3 regions of the Lentzea sp. NPDC058450 genome follow, and region 2 is predicted to be linked to each of the others. Evidence: riboswitches for the same ligand, from Rfam matches in the RefSeq annotation. Region 2 holds a riboswitch; each other region holds the start of a gene.

Region 1 (2,257 bases), on a different contig from region 2:
CACGTGGCCGGGGCCCTCGATCATCACCTGGACGTCCTTGGCCCGCGCGATGTGCGTGAGCTCGCCCAGCGTCCGCAGCTCGGCGAACTGGGCCTCGTCGTTGGCGTCCGCGATGGAACCCGGCCGCAGCCCGTCACCCAGCGAGAACGTCACGTCGTACGCGCGCAGGATGTCGCACAGCTCCTCGAAGTGCGTGTAGAGGAAGCTCTCCTGGTGGTGCGCGAGGCACCACGCGGCCATGATCGAACCGCCGCGCGACACGATGCCCGTGACGCGCTTCGCGGTCAGCGGCACGTACCGCAGCAGCACGCCCGCGTGCACGGTCATGTAGTCGACGCCCTGCTCGCACTGCTCGATCACGGTGTCGCGGTAGACCTCCCACGACAGCGCGGCCGGATCGCCGTTGACCTTCTCCAGGGCCTGGTAGATCGGCACGGTGCCGATCGGCACGGGCGAGTTGCGCAGGATCCACTCGCGCGTCTCGTGGATCCGCTTGCCGGTCGACAGGTCCATGATCGTGTCGGCACCCCAGCGGGACGCCCACACCATCTTCTCGACCTCGTCCTCGATCGACGACGACACCGCGGAGTTGCCGATGTTGGCGTTGATCTTCACGAGGAACTTCTTGCCGATGATCATCGGCTCGGCCTCGGGGTGCTTGCGGTTCAACGGAATCACCGCACGCCCGATGGCCACCTCGGCGCGCACGAACTCCGCGTCGACGTTCTCGCGCACCGCGATGTAGCGCATCTCCGGGGTGATGATCCCGGCCTTCGCGTACGCGAGCTGGCTGACAGCTCCGTTGATCGGTTCCCGTGCCGCGACCCACCCGGACCTCAGGTCGGGCAGTCCACTGTGGACGTCGATGGTCGCGTTGTCGTCGGTATACGGACCGGAAGTGTCGTACAGATCGACATGTTCGCCGTTGGTCAGTTCCACCCTGCGGAAAGGCACCCGGACGTCAGCAGAGACTTCCCGGTACACCTTGCGAGAGCCCGAGATCGGGCCCGTGGTCACACTGGGCTTGACCGAACGGTCGTCAAGTGCCGTCACGACATTCCTCCCTACGCCGGCATTACCCGGTCAGGTTCAGGCGGTCGGTGACACCGGCACTACGGCCAGTCACCCTCTCAGCCCGCTCAGGCGCGAGCTCCCGCGTTGTGTTGAGTTGTCGAGAACCGACCATAGTCAGAGCGCGCCGCTGCTGCCAAGGGCGTCGTTTGCCCCTAATCTCTTCCCCGTGGCTGATCACCAGCCGTTCCCGCCCGGCGCGCGACGCGGCCAGCGTCCCGCCGTGGTCTCGGCATGCCCGTCCTGCGGGGAGCTCGCCGGTCGCGGCTACCCCGACTGCGGTTTCTGCGCGGAGCTGCTCGACCAGTTCTGGCTGGCCGACTGGGAAGCGCTGCGCACGTCGTCGCAGCTCGCCGACCGGGAGCTGGCCGAGCTGGTGACCTCGGCCGACGTCGGGCAGTACCCGTGGACGTGCGTGGACTGGGCGATGACGCTGCTGGCCTGCTCGCGGTGCGGTGCCGAGCTCGGCACCGGGCCCGTCGAGTGCGTGCGGTGCGCCGTCACCGAGGAACGCCGCTGGAACTGGGACCACGCGGCGCACCCGTACACGATGAGCGCGAACGAGCACCTGCTGCGCGTCGCCAGGGCCGCGCTCCGGGCACCTCACCGGCGTCGTCCGGCCGTCGTGCAGGCCTGGCAGCTGGTGCTGCCGTTCCTGATCGCCGGTGAGGTGATCGAGTTCGGTCGTCTGGACCGCATCCGCGCGCACGTGCTCGCGGGCGGCTACGCGTCGATGGCCGCGTGCCACACGTTCGCCGAGCTGGCGGGCCTCCCCGAGCTCTTCTGGCGGCGGGGAGGCGACGCGATCTCAACGCGGGTCGAGTACCAGCCGGATTCCGAGCGCCAGCAGCACGCCGCCCGACAGCTTCTCCAGCGCGGGACGGACGCGCGGCCTGCTCAGCCAGCCGCGGATGGTGTGCAGGATCGACACGATGATCAGGTACCAGACGGTGTCGATCAGGACCCACCCGACGGCGAGGAAGAGCAGAACCCCCTGGCCGGCCTCCCCGGCAGGCACGAACTGCGGTAGGAACGAGATCGCGAACACGCCGAGCTTCGGGTTGGCGAGGTTCACGACCAGGCCGCTGCGGAACGCGTGGCTCGCGGGCGGAGGTTCGGACAACGGCATCGTCTTGCTGATCAGGGCCTTCACGCCCAGGTAGATCAGGAAGACCGCGCCGATGAT
Region 2 (2,257 bases):
CCGACGGCGAACCCAGCCGAGTCGCCGGCTGACGCGGGCTTCCAGGAGTTGCGGGCCGCGGTCCAGCCGAGCAGTCCGCCGGCGTCGAGCGCGGTCAGCAACGCCTGCCAGCCCTTCTGGGCGTGCGGCAGGTAGGTGGCCCGGTCGAGCACGCCCGCGTTGATGCCGGCGGCGATCGCGTAGGTGATCATCGCGGTGGCCGCCGAGTCCTTGCCCGTGGCGCCCCAGAAGCCGTCGTGGCGTTGCAGGAGCTTCAACGTCTTGAGGCTCTTCGCGAGCGTCCTGGCGTACTCGGCGCGGTACGGGTGGTCGGCCGGGAGCGCGAGCACCGCCTTCGCGAGACCCTGCACGGCCCAGCCGTTGGTCTGCACGTTCAGGCTCCACAGACCGGTGAAGTCGTTGAACGTGCGGGCTTTCAGCGCTTTGTACGACTGGAACGAGTAGTCGAGCATCGCCTTGTCGTTGTCGGCCAACGCGATCCGCGTGAACGACGGCAGCGCCATGGCCAGCGCGTCCGGCTGCTGCCAGTGGTTCTTCCCGTCCTTCACCTGGGTGCGCAGGTTGTCGCGCAACGGTTGCAGCACCTCGGGTTCCGGGTGGAAGAACGCCACGTCGAGGTACGGCTCACCGGTCGCCTGCGCGTCCGGGGCGAAGGGGTTCGCGGGGTCGACGGGGAGCAGATATTTGTTCGCCTGCACCCACGGCCACGTCTTGTGGTTGCTGATCCCGGTGGTGCGCACCTGGGCGAGGTTGCCGACGTGGAAGCCGGCGTTGGACCAGGTGTTCGCCGCCTGGTCCACACCCCGGTCGACCCAAGCCTGACTGGCCTTGATCATCGTGTCCGTCACGGCACAAGGAACGGCGTTCGCGCCGGTAGGAATCGCGGTAAGTGTCCCGGTCAAAACCAAGACGAAAAGTGATGTGCGCAACCGCATGAGGGTGTTCCCTCTCATTTCCGCGGGCGGCGGCAGCGCACATCTTGACCGAATCAGCCCAGCGCGTCCAGGACCCCGTCGATTTCCTCGGCGAGGGTCACGTCGAGCGCGGTGATTCCTCCCTTGTAATGCGTGGACAGGCGAAATGTCAGTGTCTTGTAACGGATGTCGATGTCCGGGTGGTGGTTGTCGTTCTCGGCGATCTCCGCGATCCGGTTCACGACCATGATCGCTTTGGAGAAGCTCTCCAGCTCCACGGTCCGGACCAGCGCCGCGTCCTGGGCGCTCCAGTCGGGCAGCTTGGGCAGCACGTCGTTCAACTGATCGTCGCTCAACAGCTCGGCCATGTCCTGATCGTCCCATCACGTGACGTAAGCTGCGCGTTTACCACGGGAGTCCGGTGAAGCGCCGGGCTGAGAGGAGGGCTCGCAAGCCCTCGACCGTCCACCTGATCCGGGTCATACCGGCGTAGGGAGAGGTTTGCTGTGAGAAGGATTTTGGCTGTTTGCGCTGCTCTCGTACTGGCCGGGTGCTCGGCCGGAACGTCGACCGCACCGCAGTCGCACGAGGTCACGCTGGTCACGCACGACTCGTTCGTGGTGAAGCCGGAGGTGCTGGACGAGTTCCAGAAGTCCTCGGGCATCACGGTGAAGCAGATCGCGAGCGGTGACGCCGGCGAGCTGACGAACAAGCTGGTGCTGACCAAGGCGAACCCGATCGGCGACGTCGCGTTCGGCGTCGACTCGACGTTCGCGTCGCGGGCGCTGAGCGAGGGCGTGTTCGCCGAGTACGCCTCGCCCGAGGCCGCGAAGGGCGCGCAGCGGTACAAGGCCGACGACTCGAACCGGCTGCAGGCCGTCGACGTCGGTGACGTGTGCCTCAACATCGACCCGGCCAAGCTCGGCGGCGTGGAGCCCAAGTCGTACGAGGACCTGGTCGACCCGAAGTTCAAGGACATGCTGGTCGTCGAGAACCCGGCCACGTCGTCGCCCGGTCTCGCGTTCCTGCTCGGCACGGTCGCGAAGTTCGGCGAGAACGGCTGGCAGGACTACTGGACCAAGCTCAAGGCCAACGGCGTCAAGGTCGTGAGCGGCTGGGAAGAGGCCTACAACCAGGAGTTCTCCGCCACCAAGGGCACGCGGCCGATCGTCGTGTCGTACGCGTCGTCGCCGTCGGCGGAGGGCGGCAAGACCAAGGCCGTGCTGGACACCTGCTACCGCCAGGTCGAGTACGCGGGCGTTTTGAGCGGGGCCAAGAACCCCGAGGACGCGAAGAAGGTCCTCGACTTCCTGCTGGGCGAGAAGTTCCAGGCCCAGGTGGCC
Region 3 (2,257 bases), on a different contig from region 2:
GGCCCGCGATGATCAACGGATCGTCCACGTCAGCCTCCCTGGACCGCGGTCAGCACCTCGACGACGCCGCCGTCCGGCACGATCGTCCTGTCCCACAACGCCCTCGGCACCACGGCGCCGTTCAGCGCCACGGCCACGCCCCTGTCCGGCGCGCCCACCAGCGTCACGACCGCGGCCACCGACGTGCCCTCGGCCAAGTCGCGGGAAGTCCCGTTCACCTGTGCCTTCACGAAGTTCCCTCCTCAAGCAGACGGACCACGGTCCGAGCCGTGTGCGGGGCGAGCAGCAGCCCGTTGCGGTGGTGGCCCGTCGCCGCGATCACGCCCGGTTCGAGCCACCGCACCACCGGCACGTTGTCCGGGCTGCCCGCGCGGAACCCGACGGCGGCCTCGGTCAGCGCGTACTCGGCGATTCCCGGCAGCACGGTTTCCGCGTCCCGCAACAGGTCCCGGACGCCCGCGACGGACACGTCGGTGTCGAACCCGGCCTCGTACTGGGTGGCGCCGACGACCAGTCCGTCGTCGCGCGGCACGAGGTACACCGGACGGCCCGAGACCAGCGCGCGGATGGTGTGCCGAGGCGGCGGCAACGCCCCTGGCCGGTGCGTGAGCCGGAGGATCTCGCCCTTGACCGGCCGGATGACGTCGCGCAACGCCGGGTGCAACGCCCCGCTCCACGCCCCGGCGGCGATCACCTGGACCCGTCCGTCCACATCAGACCGCACGCCCAGATCGACACAAGCCTTCCACAGTGCGGAAAGCAGCAGCCTGTTGTCGACGGCGAGGTCACCCGCGGCGTACACGCCACCCCGGACCGCCGGACCCAGCGAAGGCTCCAGGGCGCGGATCTCCCGTGACGTCAGCAACTCCCCCGCGTGCCGCAGGTCGGCGAGGTCACCGGGTTGGGTGCCGACCGCCAGCGTCCCGGCCTCGAACAACGGCACGCCGATCGACGCGGCGAACGACGGCCACAGCGCGAGCGCCTCAACCCCCTGCGCCACCACGGCTTCCTCGCCGGGCCACGCCTCCGTCAACGGCGCCAGCATCCCGCCCGCGACCCGCGAACCGGCGTGCGGCGACCCGTGATCCCACACCGAAACCGAGAACCCGGCCCGTGCCAACGCCAACGCGACGGACAGGCCGATGACGCCGCCACCCCGGACGGCCACTTCCACACTACTCAAGGCATTCACGCTCCCTGCGCCGGCATGACCCGGATCAGGTTCGACGGTCGGAGCGAACCACGCTCCCTCTCAGCCCGGTGTTCTCCAGGCTCCCGTGCGGACCTTGCTCAACATAACGGTTAACGTGCGTACGTGCCAGGACTCGACGGAAACCTGATCAGGCAACGACTCGCCGACGCGACGCTCTACCTCTGCACGCCGAACCGGCCTGATCTGGCCGAGTTCGCGGACGCGGCCCTCGCGGGCGGCGTCGACATCATCCAGCTGCGGGACAAGTCACTCGAGGCCAAGCAGGAGATCGAGGCCATCGAGATCCTCGCGGAGGCCACCGAACGCCACGGGAAGCTGCTCGCCGTCAACGACCGCGCGGACATCGCCCACGCCGTCGACGCCGACGTGCTGCACCTCGGCCAGGACGACCTGCCGGTGCCGCTGGCCCGCCGGATCGTCCGCGAGGACGTGGTGATCGGCCGGTCCACCCACGACGTCGACCAGATGACAAAAGCGGCCGCGGAACCCGGCGTGGAGTACTTCTGCACCGGCCCGTGCTGGCCGACCCCGACCAAGCCGGGCCGTCCGGCACCGGGCCTCGACCTCGTCCGCGCCACCAAGACGGACCGCCCGTGGTTCGCCATCGGCGGCATCGACCTCACGAACCTGCACGAGGTCAAGGCGGCGGGCGCCACCCGTGTCGTCGTCGTGCGGGCCATCACCGACGCCGAGGACCCGCGCAAGGCCGCCAAGTCGTTCAAATCCGAACTTGATCGTTGAAATTTGAACTATCAGGCGTACTCTCGACGACGTGAGCGCACCTGTGCTGTACCTGAGCCACGGGGCACCCCCGCTGGCTGACGACGAGACGTGGACCAGAGAGCTGAAGGACTGGTCCGCCACCCTCCCGCGCCCGGAGGCCGTGCTCATGGTCTCCGCGCACTGGGAGGAGGCGCCGACGACCATCGGCGCGACCACGACCGTGCCGCTGGTCTACGACTTCTGGGGCTTCCCGCAGCGCTACTACGAGGTCACGTACGAGGCGCCGGGCGCGCCCGAACTCGCGAACGACGTGCGCAAGCT

What was found. A riboswitch is a leader RNA that binds a small molecule or an ion and turns the genes downstream of it on or off. The one in region 2 is predicted to bind thiamine pyrophosphate.
Region 1: it holds a riboswitch for thiamine pyrophosphate, as region 2 does, so the genes downstream of both, thiC (phosphomethylpyrimidine synthase ThiC) here and ACFWNN_RS14280 (thiamine ABC transporter substrate binding subunit) in region 2, are expected to answer to the same signal.
Region 3: it holds a riboswitch for thiamine pyrophosphate, as region 2 does, so the genes downstream of both, ACFWNN_RS27575 (FAD-dependent oxidoreductase) here and ACFWNN_RS14280 (thiamine ABC transporter substrate binding subunit) in region 2, are expected to answer to the same signal.

Annotation. Positions count from the first base shown of each region.
Region 1 covers NZ_JBHXLO010000019.1:105,200-107,456, reverse strand. Annotated here, with positions in the region: gene thiC (phosphomethylpyrimidine synthase ThiC) at 1-1,053, opposite strand, end outside; TPP riboswitch at 1,043-1,167, opposite strand; gene ACFWNN_RS27530 (LysE family translocator) at 1,880-2,257, opposite strand, start outside.
Region 2 covers NZ_JBHXLO010000007.1:239,040-241,296, reverse strand. Annotated here, with positions in the region: gene ACFWNN_RS14290 (glycoside hydrolase family 88 protein) at 1-848, opposite strand, end outside; gene ACFWNN_RS14295 (mannosyltransferase) at 1-32, shown strand, start outside; gene ACFWNN_RS14285 (4a-hydroxytetrahydrobiopterin dehydratase) at 989-1,282, opposite strand; TPP riboswitch at 1,317-1,427, shown strand; gene ACFWNN_RS14280 (thiamine ABC transporter substrate binding subunit) at 1,421-2,257, shown strand, end outside.
Region 3 covers NZ_JBHXLO010000019.1:111,316-113,572, forward strand. Annotated here, with positions in the region: gene ACFWNN_RS27565 (thiazole synthase) at 1-28, opposite strand, end outside; gene thiS (sulfur carrier protein ThiS) at 30-230, opposite strand; gene ACFWNN_RS27575 (FAD-dependent oxidoreductase) at 227-1,192, opposite strand; TPP riboswitch at 1,178-1,289, opposite strand; gene thiE (thiamine phosphate synthase) at 1,316-1,954, shown strand; gene ACFWNN_RS27585 (dioxygenase) at 1,986-2,257, shown strand, end outside.